Regions from separate parts of the Paenibacillus shenyangensis genome, predicted to be linked through region 4. Evidence: a T-box and tRNA genes for the amino acid it is inferred to sense, from the RefSeq annotation. Region 4 holds a T-box; the other regions hold tRNA genes.
What was found. The T-box of region 4 lies ahead of argS (arginine--tRNA ligase). A T-box ahead of a tRNA ligase gene usually reads a tRNA of that ligase, here a tRNA-Arg.
Positions count from the first base shown of each region.

Region 1: it encodes a tRNA-Arg, which carries the amino acid that the T-box ahead of argS (arginine--tRNA ligase) is inferred to sense. The anticodon was not compared.
Region 2: it encodes a tRNA-Arg, which carries the amino acid that the T-box ahead of argS (arginine--tRNA ligase) is inferred to sense. The anticodon was not compared.
Region 3: it encodes a tRNA-Arg, which carries the amino acid that the T-box ahead of argS (arginine--tRNA ligase) is inferred to sense. The anticodon was not compared.

Region 1 is NZ_AOIG01000026.1:32,430-36,548, reverse strand. It holds gene H065_RS0120110 (phosphoglycerate kinase) at 1-266, opposite strand, end outside; gene gap (type I glyceraldehyde-3-phosphate dehydrogenase) at 536-1,540, opposite strand; gene H065_RS0120100 (sugar-binding transcriptional regulator) at 1,705-2,733, opposite strand; tRNA gene H065_RS0120095 (tRNA-Arg) at 2,980-3,054, shown strand; gene clpP (ATP-dependent Clp endopeptidase proteolytic subunit ClpP) at 3,513-4,109, shown strand.
Region 2 is NZ_AOIG01000019.1:47,639-51,757, forward strand. It holds gene H065_RS0116030 (helix-turn-helix transcriptional regulator) at 1-440, shown strand, start outside; gene H065_RS0116035 (hypothetical protein) at 589-1,050, opposite strand; gene psiE (phosphate-starvation-inducible protein PsiE) at 1,155-1,571, opposite strand; tRNA gene H065_RS0116045 (tRNA-Arg) at 1,882-1,955, opposite strand; gene H065_RS26100 (flagellar assembly protein A) at 2,283-4,119, shown strand, end outside.
Region 3 is NZ_AOIG01000019.1:42,058-46,176, reverse strand. It holds gene H065_RS0116025 (Gfo/Idh/MocA family protein) at 1-480, shown strand, start outside; gene H065_RS0116020 (YkgJ family cysteine cluster protein) at 601-945, opposite strand; gene H065_RS0116010 (Gfo/Idh/MocA family protein) at 1,373-2,377, shown strand; tRNA gene H065_RS0116005 (tRNA-Arg) at 2,568-2,641, opposite strand; gene H065_RS0116000 (hypothetical protein) at 2,921-3,883, shown strand; gene tig (trigger factor) at 4,036-4,119, shown strand, end outside.
Region 4 is NZ_AOIG01000027.1:11,324-15,442, forward strand. It holds gene H065_RS0120460 (CobW family GTP-binding protein) at 1-472, shown strand, start outside; gene H065_RS0120465 (four-helix bundle copper-binding protein) at 607-954, shown strand; T-box leader at 1,405-1,683, shown strand; gene argS (arginine--tRNA ligase) at 1,745-3,511, shown strand; gene H065_RS0120475 (S-layer homology domain-containing protein) at 3,637-4,119, shown strand, end outside.

The DNA.
Region 1 (4,119 bases), on a different contig from region 4:
GCTACCGGTTTGCCCAGCAGTTCGGACAGACGCTCAGCCGGAGCTGTCAGGCGCATGGATTCAACCACTTCACCTTTTGGACGACCCAAGTGACTTGCCAGCAGAACTTTTGCACCTTTTTCAATCAGGTAGTTGATTGTTGGCAGCGTCTCGCGGATACGCTTGTCATCCGTAATTTTCCCGTTTTCCATAGGTACGTTAAAATCCACACGTACAAATACCACTTTGCCAGCTACTTCTACATCACGCACACTTTTTTTATTCATCGTCGTTCCTCCATGTCCGTATTTTGAACAGATTGTTCTTTACTGCGCTTTGCCTTCCGAAAGGACAGACCGAAATGATTTTCCCGGGATCATTCCCGCTGTTTTCTTCTGCTCCGGCAGTCCATATCCAATCCATCCATAGTAAAATCAGGAACAGCTTATCGCTAACACCGACAGCATCTGTCAGATGTTAACTTAGAAAAAGCGGAAACAAATGAGATCTGTTTCCGCTTTATGGAATTAATATTTATTCCAGCTGCTGCTTCGTATTAGGCTTTGTTTGCAAAGTACTCCAAAGTACGAACCAGTTGAGCTGTATAGGACATTTCGTTGTCGTACCAAGCTACAGTTTTAACCAGTTGCTTGTCGCCAACTGTCAGAACGCGAGTTTGAGTCGCATCGAACAGGGAACCGAAAGTCATACCTTTGATGTCGGAAGATACGATTTCATCTTCAGTGTAGCCATAAGTTTCCGAATCGGAAGCTTCTTTCATAGCTGCGTTGATTTCTTCAACGGTTACGGATTTTTCCAGAACAGTTACCAGCTCAGTCAGGGAACCAGTAGCTACAGGCACACGTTGTGCTCCGCCATCCAGTTTACCTTTCAGTTCTGGGATAACCAGACCGATTGCTTTGGCAGCACCAGTTGTGTTAGGAATGATGTTTTCAGCAGCTGCACGAGCACGACGGAAGTCACCTTTGGCGTGTGGAGCATCCAGAGTGTTTTGGTCGCCAGTGTAAGCGTGGATTGTAGTCATCAGACCTTCAACAACGCCGAATTTGTCTTGCAGAGTTTTTGCCATAGGTGCCAGGCAGTTTGTTGTGCAAGATGCGCCGGAGATAACTGTTTCAGTACCATCCAGGATTTCGTGGTTTACGTTGTAAACGATTGTTTTCATTTCGCCAGTTGCTGGAGCGGAGATAACAACACGCTTAGCGCCTGCTTTCAGGTGAAGCTCAGCTTTTTCTTTTGTTGTGAAGAAGCCTGTGCACTCCAGTACGATGTCTACGCCAAGCTCGCCCCAAGGCAGTTCTTCAGGGTTACGGTTAGCCAGAACTTTAACTTCTTTGCCGTTTACTTTGAAGAAACCATCGTGTACTTCAACTTCGCCGTTGAATTTACCTTGAGTAGTATCATATTTCAAAAGATGCGCCAGCATTTTAGCGTCTGTCAGATCGTTGATTGCTACCACTTCGATACCTGCTACGTCTTGAATACGACGGAAAGCCAGACGTCCGATACGTCCAAAACCGTTAATACCAACTTTAACCATGAGTTAATTCCTCCTAGAAATAAGTTTATGATTTATTCAATCAAGACATGACCCTCTCGAGCCTGTCAAGACAACGATAATAAGATGAAGCTTGTGTGTCTGCTGCCAGTGATGCATGCCGTGACACCGTCACAAGCATAACATTGATTGATACAAGGAAACCACTATAGCTCCTTGACGATCTCTCTGGCAGCGGCTTCGTCGAGGACCAGGATATCTTCCTGTCCGAATTTAAGTACAGAATGGATAGATTTGGCTTTGCTGCGTCCGCCCGCTATTCCAATAACGACTTCGGCATTCGCAATATCCTCCAGCTGAAGTCCGAGGGTCAGCATATGGTGCACCGTCTGACCATCTTCATTAAAATAGTGGCCGAATGATTCGGCTACGGCTCCAGCACTGCGGATCTCCTCTACCGTCTGTGGGTCCAGTCTCCGGCGCCGCACCATCTCCATCGCATCACCGATGCCATGAATGATAATTCGTGCACGCCGGATAAAATCGACAATCTCACGGACATTCTGATCCTGATACAGCAGCTCGTAAGCATCTCTGCGCAGCAGATCGGGCACATGCAGCAGCCGGTACTGCGCGCCTACACGCTTAGCCATGGTCGAAACGATGGAGTTAGCCTGATACTCCATGTTCTCGCCAAGTCCGCCTCTTGCCGGTACGAACCAGGCGTCCTTTAGAGGTGCTGGAAAAGTTGGGCTAAGTTGTTCTGCTACTTCGGCAAGCGTAAAGCCGCCGGTTACAGCTACAATATCATTCTCACGAATCACACTGAGCAGAGCTTTGGCACCAGCTCTGCCAAGATTCTGCTTGGTACTGGCTGATGTGTCACTGTCTCCAGGTACAATAACAACCTGTCTTAGTCCATACACATCACGGATGCGATCTTCCAATACGGACAATCCGAGCAACTCTTCCATAATAGGCTCAAGTTCCTCCAGCAGTTCCCTGCCTGCTTCGCTGATCCTCATTCCTGTACTCTCAATCTCAAGGAGTCCCTGAGCTTTGAGCAGGTCGGTCTCAGCCCGCAGTACCCGCTCTGTCATATTGAGGGAAACGGCAAGCGATCTACGCCCGACAATTCCGGTCAGCATGACCTGATGTAAAATAGCATATCTTTTCTTCAATACATCGGTGAGATCGGGCAGAAGCTGCTGTTGTATTTCAAGTAATTTTCGCATGCTTTCCACTCCTGCAACTTGTCTCGCTCAGTGTAATTGGATACCCAGTAACTCAGGCTACGTATAATGGACTCAAAATGTCCCGGCATAACTTTTTAAGTCCCACGTCTATATTAACCAATTTTTGCGTGGGAAGCAAGTCTTTGCGACAACTAATTATGGAAGATGCATGTTATAACTATTATGGAAGCGTTGCTTGCTTTTTGACTTTATTTCATCTATACTAATTCTTGCTGTTGCTGATATGCGCCCGTGGTCCAATGGATATGACGTAGGCCTCCGAAGCCTGAGATCCAAGTTCGATTCTTGGCGGGCGCGCCACTTTACTTTTCTTGCAGCAGATGCTCAGAGCTTGATCGTAGCACGTATATATTATCGCATGATTAATTACATAATCTTTTCTTCGATGAAATAGTAATGACGTAACCAGCCCAGGCTGGTTATTTTTGTATCTGCATATAATAGTATTCCTATAGTAGCAATTATATATACGCGGCCAGATCTGCATTTCAAGATAAGACTTGTCGGATCCGTGATCCAGTCTCTATCTTATAGACGGGACATATTGTGTCCATAGAGAACAGCAAATGTTCCTCTTCATCATTAACCCATTTTTTAGCAGTTCAGGCAGTTTTACAGTCAATAGTTTGACTATCTTTGACTTTTAGTTTGAATTATCCTATAATGTGGTAAGAACAATTGAGTTCCTGATATTGTTTGAAGTAATGATCCACTATATAATCACACTTATTATGATTGTAATCTAAGGAGGGTTTCTAGTGAGTTATATCCCAATGGTCGTTGAACAGAGCAGCCGTGGTGAACGTGCGTATGACATTTACTCCCGTCTGCTGAAAGACCGTATCATTTTCCTTGGTTCTGAGGTTAACGATATGGTAGCGAATGCAATTATTGCACAGATGCTGTTCCTGGAAGCCGAAGACCCTGAGAAAGATATTCACCTCTACATTAACAGCCCAGGCGGTTCCATTACTGCAGGTATGGCTATTTACGATACAATGCAATTTATCAAAGCCGATGTATCTACGATCTGCGTAGGTATGGCTGCGAGTATGGGCGCGTTCCTGTTGAATGCAGGTGCCAAAGGCAAGCGTTTTGCGCTGCCAAACAGTGAAGTTATGATTCACCAACCACTGGGTGGTGCTCAAGGTCAGGCAACGGATATCGAAATCCGTGCACGTCGTATCCTCAAAATGCGTGACAAGCTGAACAAAATCCTGGCTGAACGTACAGGCCAGCCGTTGGAACGTATCGAAAAAGATACCGATCGTGACTATTTCATGACTGCTGCAGATGCACAGGAATACGGTCTGATCGATAAAGTTATCGAAAAAACACCTCCGCAAGGAGTATAAGCCGGCAACT
Region 2 (4,119 bases), on a different contig from region 4:
TGCTTGTTCATCATCTGGTGATGGAGCTTCTCATTCACTGCGCCCGCAGCCAATCTTCATCCTCAGCCGAATCGCCATCCAGCCGGACTGCTGTCCAGCAGCAGATGTCCGATGTGGCCCAATATATCAAACAGAACCATCAACAGCCGCTGTCCCTACAGACCATCGCTGATCAATTTCATCTCAGTCCATCCCATCTAAGCCGGATGTTCAAGCGGACGACCGGATTCCACCTCACGGAATATATGAATACAGTACGCATCCAGACCGCCCAGCAGTTGCTACGGGAAACCGAGCTCAAAATTATCGATATTGCCGAAGCATCAGGATTTAACAACTTCTCCCACTTTGGCAAAATATTCAAACAGATGTGCCAGGTCAGTCCACGGGAATATCGGATAGCAGCAGGCAAGCGATCCAACCTGAACGCCCAGCAATAAAAGCAGCCATGCTATATGATTAACTGCTGATATAAAATCATTGATCGCTGTACGATCGAAGTTTGCTATACGATCAAAGCCCACTATAAGATCAACAACCATATAAGACCAATAACGGTATACAGTCAGCGATTGTCTACTGCCGATTTTACAGTTGCGGAGCTTCGGCAGAAGTCAGCAGTGCACGCAGCAGTAGTGAAGAGCTGCCATCTTCGTGTTCCAGCAGCACCCAGTTAACCGCAATCGTATCCTTGAGCTGCTGTGCTTGTTCAAGTGTCAGCTGAAGGCCGTCCATTCGCCCTTCTTCCCCTTCGGTATAATCACGTTCTGTCTCCATGGACAATGCATACTTGAGCCAGTTCTTCATTCCAGGCACTGTTGTAAACGTCATACGATATCCGTCACGGACTGCCTCTACCAGCTGTTCACCGTGTTCCTTTGCATAATTCATCCATTCGGCAAAATCGATATCTGCACTGCTGACCGCGCGCAGCGGAGCATCTTCCTGTTCATTCAGTGCCTGAATCAGCATATCTTCTGCCATACCATCCGAACGCAGACGCTCAATAATAATCGCACTGCGCTGGGAGATTTTCACTTGTTCTGTCATGGGTTTTTCCTCCATTGCTTCATTTATAGCGATTGATGCTGAGCATAACCGATCAATAGCTCTACACCTATCGTATCATACTCCCTGCACCGTATGCTGCTGTATCAGTTGTCCCGGCGAATCGGGCGTGTATTGGCGAGCAGCAGTGCACCGAGCAGCGCCAGAATAGCGAGAGACCATAATAGTGTACTCATCGCATTATCATAATCTACAATGATCAGCCGAATAATTGCTGTGATTCCAATATAGATGAAGTAACGCAGCGGAAAATGGAACCCGCTTTTGAAATACTTGACGATCAGGGCAATAAACTCAAAATACAAAAAGAATACCAGCAGTTGATCCATGAATTCATACGCAGTTGTCCCTGTATCTGCACTAATAAAGATGAAGCTGAAAATGTACCAGGTCTCTTTTAAAAGAAAAAAACATAATGTAAAAGCGACCAACCCAAGTGTGATATTGAGTACTGCCTGCAAAATAGCCGGAATCTGTTGCACATGCCGCATCCAGTTTTTCATATTTATTTCTCCTGTCTATGGATTTGTTTGGTTATAGGAACAGGTCGCAATGTATGAATCTGTAAGGCTTCGATAGATGAACTGAGTATACAATTTGTTATTATAAGCTGCAATAAGCCATTAAGGATGTCTCGACAGATAGTGTAATTGGTGCTAATGGGTAATGTATTACAAACTACTTCAGGTAAAGATTATGCTCTATTTGAATACTCTTATATCTGCTCGGACAGGCTCTCTTCACATTCAAATTTCATGAAATAAATACAAAAAAAGCGCCCTTCATTATATAAAATGAAGAGCGCTTTTTGAACGTCCCAGGAGGGATTCGAACCCCCGACCGACGGCTTAGAAGGCCGTTGCTCTATCCAGCTGAGCTACTGGGACAAAGAATATGTATAATTTGACGACAAATGATATTATACCGTAAATCACAATTTTTTCAAATATAATTTTTGATAGCAGTTAGCCAGCCCTTGCTATCTGGTATATACTGGCTAAATAAGTGGTTATTCAAATAAAAATGCTCTTTATTTCAATTTTTAACGAAAATAATAGTGCTAATTATCCAAAAATAAGTTTTAATTGGGAAAATGTGTATTATAATATACCTACAACTATTTAACTAATATAAAAGCGCTATTAACTCTTTATATATTGCAATCGTTATCATATCGGCTGATATGTCATTTAACTGAAATGGAGGTATCCATAATGTCTACATCTCTATCCGGCCATGAATCAGAGCATCCTATGCAGGAGTTATCGGAGGAACCAACTAAATCAGCTGCCTCTTCGGTATGGGATGATGATATCCCGGACGGCGGAAAGCACGGATGGGTCAAGATCAAAGATAACCGTATCCATGTATTTCCTCCACGTCAGGGAGGTCGGCCGGCTTCGATCCGTGGTGCTGCTCCGGTCTCGTTGATTGTGAACAAAAATATTATTGCCGGAACTGCTCCGATTGGTGAAGAAGATATCATTACCTGGGAACTTCAGCATGAACCGCTGTTCGAGATCAAAGTCTCTTCGGACAAGATGGAAGCGTACCTGATTCTGCATGAAAAGGTACGTTACGAATGGAATCTGGTGGATACCCCAGCTTCGGCGCAGCTTACGGTACAGGCCGTACCGAATCATGAGCGCATTATCGAGACACTGGAATTCACTCATATTATGGATGCACTGGAGAGCCGTCATATTATCAAAAATATAGACAAAGCCGCCATTTTGCAAGAGCTGGAGCTTCCTTCCGGCAAACCGGTCGTAGTAGCACGCGGACAGGCATCCGTACCAGGAACCGATGCCAGATTGGAGCTGTTTTTCCCGGAACAGATTGAATCGGTGTTCCATGAAGCAAGTGGTGTCGTGGATCATCGCAGTTACCGGCGTATTCCATCGGTACATGAAGGCGAAGTGATCGCTACCAAGCATGCACTGGTAACCGGATTACCCGGCTATGATGTATTCGGCAATGAATTGCCTCCAAAACAGGCGCTGGATCTGGAAGTAACCGCGGGAGAATTTACTGAAATGAATGAAGCCGGTGAGATCATTGCTCTGCGTCCGGGCCGTCCGCGGATGACCGGGCGCGGCAACCGTCGACAGGTAGACATTTCCAGTGCTTTTGTTGTAAATGGAGATGTGGATCTGCGTACAGGCAATATTGTATTCGCCGGAGACGTCATTGTGCATGGCAATGTCACTGATCATATGATTATCGAATCGCTCGGTAATGTGTATATTCATGGCAATGTATACAACTCTACCATTACTGCAACAGGCAGTATTTCTATTCAGGGAACCGTAATCGGTGGACGGGTATATTCGGGCTATTTTGGCGTGATGTTCAACCGGATGTATGCTGCTTCCAAACAGCTTAGTCATGAAATGCGCCAGCTTGATATGGCTGCACAGGTGCTTGCCGACGAGCTGCGTACCCGTAATCAGCCGATTCGTTACAGCCAGATGGTCATGCTGTTGATTGAACGCAAGTTCCGTAATATTCCCGAGCTTGGCAGGGAATTGCTTCAGGTCTTTTCCAGTATTCAATATATCCAGACCAAGGATACCGAGCAGCTCAAGCTGATGCTTGCCGATCTGATGAACTCTGCCAGCATTCTGGACAAAATAGACGAACAGAGCATTCTGAGTATGCGCGGTTATCTGGACCGGCTGTATGCGAGCGTATCCAGTATGCAGGAGATTCAGGTCAATATTGAACTGTCCCGCTGCCAGTCCAGCGAGATCAAGTCGAACGGAGATATTATCATTACCCGTGAAGGAGTGCTGCAAAGTAACCTATACTCCGCCGGCAGCATTGCCTTTATCAAGGAACAGTCGGTATGCCGCGGCTCACGTCTGGAAGCTGAAGAGCGTATTATTGCAGGTACGGTCGGCAGTGATGCCAATGCCCGCTGCGTACTGCAAGCCAAGCAGCATGTGTATGTCAAAAAATTGTACAATGGCTATATTGTCGTGGATCAACATCGCTGGAATGTGATTGATATGATGCATGATCAGTTGTTTGATGTAGAGTATATGCAGG
Region 3 (4,119 bases), on a different contig from region 4:
GTTATCGTCCGCTACAAGAACAAAGCGATGCTTACGTATTCGCTGAATGCCTATATGCCCTGGGAAGGCTATCGCATTGCTTTTAATGGTACCCGTGGGCGGATCGAAATGCAGGTCATTGAAAAGTCCTATGTTAACGCTGGTGGAGACAAAGCCGATGAAGGCGCACTGGAAGGCAAACAGATCCGGGTATTCCCAATGTTCGCCGAACCATACGAGGTAGATGTAGAAGAAAAGGCAGGCGGTCACGGTGGAGGAGATCCTGAGCTGCTGAACGATCTGTTTGGTGAGCCAGCAGAAGATCCTTTTCACCGTGCAGCCAATCATATCGATGGAGCCCGATCGATCCTGACAGGGATTGCTGCCAACCAGTCAATCCGTACCGGAATGCCGGTGCAGGTAGATAGTCTTATTCAAATTCCGTCTTCGATCCTTTCCCCAGCTTCATCAGTAGCTGCTGCCGGTTCATTGAGCAGATAAACTTTTACTAAGCAGGTAAACCTTTTATATGTAGTTCTTTTATAGAGCCAGGACAAAGAATGTGGACAAAGCCTGCGCCCAAGGGGTATTCCCAGATTCTCTGGAAATATCCCTTGTTATCTAAAAAGCTTGCCATGTGATGTCTATCGACAGTATACCAACGGGTTTGTCGGCAGGGCTCCAATGTGCTTGGGTCGCCATTTCCGGTTTGCGAAAACAAACGAGCGTCTTATAATACCCGAAAGCACGGCAAACCCCCGGTCTGGCGGAATGAATGCCACACCTATCCTTCTCCATATCAAAAAACATGCAGGTTCCAAAATTTCTCGGCTGCTTCTCCAGATCCATCCTGCTTTTTTTAGGCATGGATTTTACTTTCTTTTTGATTATTTTAAGCTCCTGCTCCGTCACGGGAACAGGTCCGCAGCACATTCCATTGCAGCCTTTGCATGGTAAATCTTCCATAATACTCTCCTTTCCAATCTGTAATAGGTGGGAGCGATTATATTGAAATAGGCTCGTGAGCATCATGATTATCGCTTACCAGGAGATATCAATCTACCTCAACAAAGTTATTTATATCAAAACCAACCAAAAAATACAAAGATTTCCTAAAGAGGTCACTTTCGCGATTTACCTTGTTCCCCTTTTCTCTTATTGATACAGCTGCTCGTAAAATATCCCTATCGTTTTACTTGCTCTTGCTTCAAATAATAAGGTAATAGGATTGGAAGCCTTTACACCAAGCAGTTGAAAATATAGTAGACTTTCTTTGTATAGACGGTACGCTTGTCATGAACACAGCGGCCGTCTTTTTGTATGCACTGGTAAGCGATCATGGTAAAAGGGTAATGGTAGAGAAGACTGAAGCAACAGAATAGGAGGCAAGTGTATGATAACTTTAAATTGGGCGATCGTCGGTACAGGAGAAATTGCACATGATTTTGCAGCCGCGATTCGTCAGGTGAATGGACGTGTATTCGCAGTGTGCTCCCGCCAAATGGATCGTTCCAGACAGTTTGCATCCGAATGCGGTGCCGAGCATGCCTACGATAATATAGATGAAATGCTGCGTAATTCTTCGATTGATATTGTATATATCGCTACCCCTCATAGTAACCATCATAGCTATGTCATGAAGTGTCTTCATGCGGACAAGCATGTTTTTTGTGAAAAGGCGATCACTGTTAACAGCGAAGAACTGAAGGAGATTCAGGCAGTGGCAGCAGAGAAAAAGTTGATCCTGGCGGAAGCCATGACGATATACCATATGCCGCTCTACGGGGAACTGCACAAGATTATAGATAGCGGTCGGTTGGGTGCTCTCAAGATGATCAATGTGTCTATGGGTGATCCCAAGGAATATGATCCGAAGAACCGTTTCTATAATCCTGAACTGGCCGGAGGAGCACTGTTGGATATGGGCGTATACGCGCTTTCTTTTGTACGCTGCTTTTTGTCGGGTCTGCTGGACCAGATCTTGACCAGTGTACAGAAGGCTGCTACCGGGGTCGATGAGCAATCAGCGACTATTCTGCGAACAAGCCGCAATGGGATGGCCAATGTATCCTTGTCGCTGAATACCTCGATTCCCCGTATCGGTACGATTGGGTGTGAGAAGGGATACATCGAGATCAAGGAGTTTTCCCGCGCGGACCAGGCGATTATTCATTACGCAGATGGTCAGACCGAGATGATTCAGAGTGGATCAACGGATCAGGCACTCGCATATGAAGTGGAATATATGAATCGCTGCGTTCAGGGAGAACAGACAGAGCGTACGATGAACCTGACGACAGATGTAATGGAGCTGATGACCCGTATTCGTGAAAAATGGGATATGCGTTATCCCTTTGAGCAAAAGCTCGCTTCTTCCAAGCCAGAAGAAAGCATGTAATAAAATATGTAATAAAATATGTAATCCTGAAGATGCTTTTCTTAAATAAAAATAATCCTGATTTTATTTTAATAAATACAACCACACCAAACTTGTATCATCAAAATCAACAACAATATTCCGGGAACAATCCAAAACAAAAAAAGCCTCTCATCCTTTAAAAGGATGAAAGGCTTTTTCTTGTGTGTAACGTCCCAGGAGGGATTCGAACCCCCGACCGACGGCTTAGAAGGCCGTTGCTCTATCCGGCTGAGCTACTGGGACAAATATTCAATATTTCAAGCGCAACAAAAATATAATATCATGAACCGAGTTGGAAGGCAAGCAAATTTTAATGAACTGCTGTCATACCGTTCCTCCACCAGTTAAAAGCACAAAAGAATACCGGCGTTCAAAAGCAAACTTCTCCTTAATAAACAATATAAGAATTACGCGGTCATCTGGTATCTACAGACGATACGGTTTATATACAATATAGGAGACAGCCTGGGTTTTTGAGCAGGAAGGAAGCTGTGCTATAATCATGAAATCACAGACGATGTGATGAATGTAGGAGGTGCCATTATTACGGATTCAACGAATTCACATACAGACAGCAATCGGAATGTAGTCCTGTTTCCCAAGACACTCGACTATTATCAGGTTGAATTAACCAATATGCTTGAGACAGAGCGCTATCATGAAGCCATTAGTCTGCTAGAGTTTTTGCTGCAGTGCCAGGGGCAGGATCAGCGTCAGCTGGAAGAATGGGAGTCGCTGCTCGGATGGCTGCGTACGACGTTCCCGGAGTCTTCCCATGACCATTTTGAGGGTCTGGATGCTTCAGAGGATGAAGAACCTGCTGCGAATAATGAACAGATTATGCGCGAACGTATCCGGCTCAAGCAGTCCGAAGACCGCTTATATGAAGAGAAGCTGCTCAAGACAGCGATGGAGCGTCCGGTATCAGAGCGTACGCTGCTGGCGCTTGAACAACTCTCATATCTGGATCAGCCGGATATCGAACAGCGTCTGATCGAATGGCTGCAGGAAGAGCATCAGATTCATCCATTGATTCAGTTTCGTGTTCTGCAGACGCTTCGCCGCCGTGGTTACCGCGGAACCGTCTCTTTTATGCATCAGCATGAACGGGTAGATGTTGAAGTGGAGACTGTGCCTCTTGATCCGACCGAGTTTCCACTGACCATCATCCAGATTCTGGAGCGGGTATCCGACAAGGCCGAGATCAGTGCGCCGAATCTGTTTTACTTTGCCCAAGAGCTGTGGACGCAGTTTATTATGAGCATCTATGGCACCCAGAATTATATCTGGATCACACGCGGTGATGATGCGGAGATTGATATCTGGGCAGCTGCCCTGCACCAGACGGTAGCAGAGACGCTCGAAGGCAGCAGCAACGAGGAAGAGACACGGAATATGTACGGAGTGACGGACAGCATCCGCTTCCGTTACGAACAGGCTTACCGCGCAATTCACCAGTTTGTATCCAGCCAGATGCCCCGCTAACCGCGGATGCATGATACCTCTGGATAGAGTGCAGAAACAAACTTGATAAAACATGAATTGTTGTATATACTATAGTGGTTATTCTGCACGTGAAATGTATACAATTTCAATAATCAATTCATGTTAATATTTTTTGGAGGGGAATTCTTGAAATGACAGCAAAATGGGAAAAAACAGAAAAGAACCTTGGCGTTCTTGAAGTAGAAGTATCTGCTGAGCGTGTAAGCGCAGCAATC
Region 4 (4,119 bases):
GGTGGATCGTTCGTATTACGAGCAGGAAGGTGCTTCGCTTAGCAGTGAACAGCGTGCAGATACTGTCACTGAACATGATGTACAAAACTGCGCAGTATGCAATTCTTCAGAATCGGAAGATTCAACAGATCATGACACAATAGAGGGGAATAATGGGCATCAGCATATGCATCATTCCCATGAACATGTAATGGTCTATACGCATCATTTCCAGAATCCGATCAACAGTGAAGAATTTGAAAAGATCATTGCGCAGCTGCCAACCGAAGTATATCGTGCCAAAGGGATCCTGACGTTCAGTGATACTTCAAGCCGTTTCTTATTCCAATATGCCTATCGCCAGATGGATTTTATGAAAACCATACCACAAAAACCCATCCCGGATGTCGCCGTATTTATTGGAGAATACTTTGATAAGCAACAAATACAGGAACAATTGCTGACACTGGAGCGTCAAGCTGCGGAATCCTGATTATACCTTCGTTTCAATTTTGCCTGTCCCGGGGTAATAGTTCAATAACCAAACGCTGAGGCCGGACAACGGCGCCTAAATAAGCTGGCTTACACCACGTTTACCAAAATAGAACTACTCGGGAGGCTATTATTATGTCAACACTACAACAATATCATTCGTATATCGAGGCATGTGTAGAAGCAATGAATGCCTGCAATATTTCCTATATTTCCAACCTCAAGGAATATGATCTGGAGAAGCTGTGTGATTGCATTCGTATCAATCGGGATTGTGCAGAGATCTGCTCCTTTACAGCGCAGGCATTGAGTCAGGGAAGTATCTTCGCTGCCGAAATCGCCGAAGTATGTGCCAAAGCTTGTGAAGCATGCATCGACGAATGTCAGAAGCATCCACAGACACATTGTCAGGAATGTGTGCAGGCATGCCGTCGCTGTGCTCAAATGTGCAGAGAACTGATGGAGATGAAAGTTCCTGTATAAATGAACAGAGTTGTCTACATAGGAGTGTGCGTTTTCTGAGAGACAACACCTCAATGATACAACCGGAAGATTGATTCTTTTTCCTTCTGATTCCAATCGCTTGGTCTTGAGATTTACTGGATAGAGTAGACAGGACAGAAGCTCAATATTTGTATATAATTTGAATATTAAAAGCTGCTATCCCCATAGATAGCAGCTTTTTGTATGTAAAAAGCCAAGTAAATACAATCGAAAATGAAGTGGAGAAACAACACGGCAAACAAGCTATTGGAGAGTTGGATAAAATAAAAGTATCTTTTGGCGGGTCATCAACTAATGGTAATCCATCTGAAATTCAAAAATGGTTTTCAAAAAAGAATTGCAAAAAAAGGTTGCTTGTCTGCAGGTTGCCCGATATAATACTGCTAACTTGCATATCATTATGCTGAATAGTTATTTCACCAAATTACATAAAAGTCTATGAACAGGAGAGTAGGTACAGTCTACATTCTTCAAGCGAGCCGGGATGGTGGGAGCCGGTAGAATGCCTTTGCCGAAGCGCACCTGTGAGATGATCCGCCCAAAGCAGCAGTATGCCATAGAGCAAAATGCTGTGCATAGGCGAATCCGGTCCGACACCGTTATCGTATTCGAGTGACAATCTGGGATCTGATGGATAATTATCCGTATGATGCCGATTGTACCAAGAGTGGTACCGCGGGAACAGCAATCGATGCTCTCGTCTCTTAAGCTTTGGCTTGAGGGACGGGAGTTTTTTGATATGTACAAGATTAAAGGGAGTGGACAAAGGATGAGTACAGTAGGATTGTTTATGGAAGAAGCCTCACAAATGTTGCAAAAGGTTACCGATATCGATACAACCGAGCTGACCCGGCTGCTGGAGACGCCCCCATCGGTGGCGATGGGAGATTTGGCTTTTCCATGTTTTACTCTGGCCAAATCCTGGCGTCGCGCTCCGCAGCAGATCGCTGACGAATTGTGTAGCCGGATCAGTGAACTGCCGGACTATGCACATATCCGTGTATCGGCTGCCGGCGCATACATGAATATGCATTGGGATCGTACACAGTGTAGCACAACACTGCTGGAACAGATTAGTAAAGAGGAGCATTATCAGCTTCAGACCGGTAAAGGGCAACGTATTATTATCGATATGTCCTCACCCAATATCGCGAAGCCGTTTGGAGTCGGGCATCTGCGTTCTACGGTGATCGGCGCCGCCCTATATCGCATCTATCATGCTGCCGGATATGAGCCGGTACGTGTCAATCATATTGGCGACTGGGGAACCCAGTTTGGTAAGCAGATTACTGCGCATTTGCGGTGGAGCGATCCGGTACAGATGGAGCAGAATCCGATCGGGGAAGCACTTCGTGTATACATCAAATTCCATGATGAGGCAGCAGAGCATCTGGAGCTGGAGGATGAAGCACGGGACTGGTTCCGCAAGCTTGAGAATGGCGACGCCCAGGCGCTGGAATTATGGCGTTATTTTGTAGATGTGAGTATGGCTTCACTGGATCGGATGTATGAGCGCCTTGGTGTGGAATTTGATGCTGTACTGGGCGAGAGCTTTTATAATGATAAAATGCCTGCAGTCGTGGATCGGCTGCGCGAGCTGAATCTGCTGGAAGAAAGTGATGGAGCCTTGGTAGTTCGTCTGGATGAGCAGGATATGCCTCCCTGCCTGATTATCAAATCCGATGGTACAACTATCTACCCGACTCGTGATCTGGCGACAGCTATTTACCGCAAGGAAGTGATGGAGGGCGATCGTCTCGTATATGTCGTCGGTGGAGAGCAGACGCTGCATTTTCGTCAGGTGTTTGCTGTACTGCGCAAAATGGGCTTTGATTGGGCAGAAGATTGCATACATGTGCCATTTGGTCTGATGAAAGTAAATGGCAAAAAAATGTCTACACGCAAAGGGAAAGTTGTATTTCTGGAAGAAGTGCTGGATGAGGCAGTACAGCAGGCAGCACGTATTATCGAGGAGAAAAATCCTGATTTGCCGAATAAGGAAGAAGTTGCCCGGCAGGTCGGCGTAGGTGCTATCATTTTTAATGATCTCAAAAACAATCGTCAAAATGAAATTGATTTCTCGCTGGAAGAAGCCGTGAGCTTCGAAGGAGAGACCGGACCTTATGTACAGTATGCCTATGCCCGGATTCAAAGTATTCTGCGACGTGCTGCGCAAAATGCGCCGACTCCCGAACTGACGGCAGATGCAGTGACAGATCCGTCACTGGATCAGGTCGACTCCGAAGCTGTTGTGGAAGAACCATCCGGTTGGACGGATAGTGCCTGGGAGCTGCTCTGTCATCTTGCCAGTTATGACAGTGAACTGGAACGGGCAGTTCGTCTGCATGAGCCATCGATCATGGCCAGATATGCACTTCAGACTGCGAGATTATTCAATCAATTTTATAGTCATAATCGTATTCTGGATGGTTCGCCTGCCTGGCGTGAACAGCGCCTGGAACTGAGCCGCCGGACAGGAGAGTATCTGGCTCGATTAATGGAATTGCTCGGTATGAAAGCTCCACAGCAAATGTAAGACTTGAAGAGGTACGCAACCATTTGGTCCTGCCCTGCGTCTGTGATAGTGAAGGTTCGCCGGAAAATAGGTTTTCCCGGTATATCAAAGATTAACCTGATTATCTATATGATGGAGGGATTACAATGTGGAATTCGAAAAAGAAAGCAGCAGCATTGCTGGCATTATCCTGTGCACTTGCAGGCAGTGGAGTAGCTGCAGCAGCAGCATTCTCTGATGTGCAAGGTTCCAATAACCAGTCGATCGTCAGTTCTTTGCAGGAAAAAGGAATTATTAATGGGGTGACAGCTACCCAGTTCAAGCCCAATCAGCAGTTGACCCAGCCGCAGGCGATTCAGATGCTGGTGAATGCATTTGATATGAAAGGTCCCGAGACTGCTTCCGGACAAGTATGGTATACACAAGCCGTAGCAGCTGCTCGTGCCAATGGTCTATCTATTCCGGCCAATCTCAAAGCTTCCGAGCCTGTAACCCGTGAACAGTTCGCGATCTGGCTGCATCAGGCGATTGATAAGACCGGACAGTATCCAGCGACTATGATGATGGTTGTTTTCCAAGACCAGAAAAGCATTAGCAAAGAAGCTTCCAATGCGATTCAGAATCTGGTG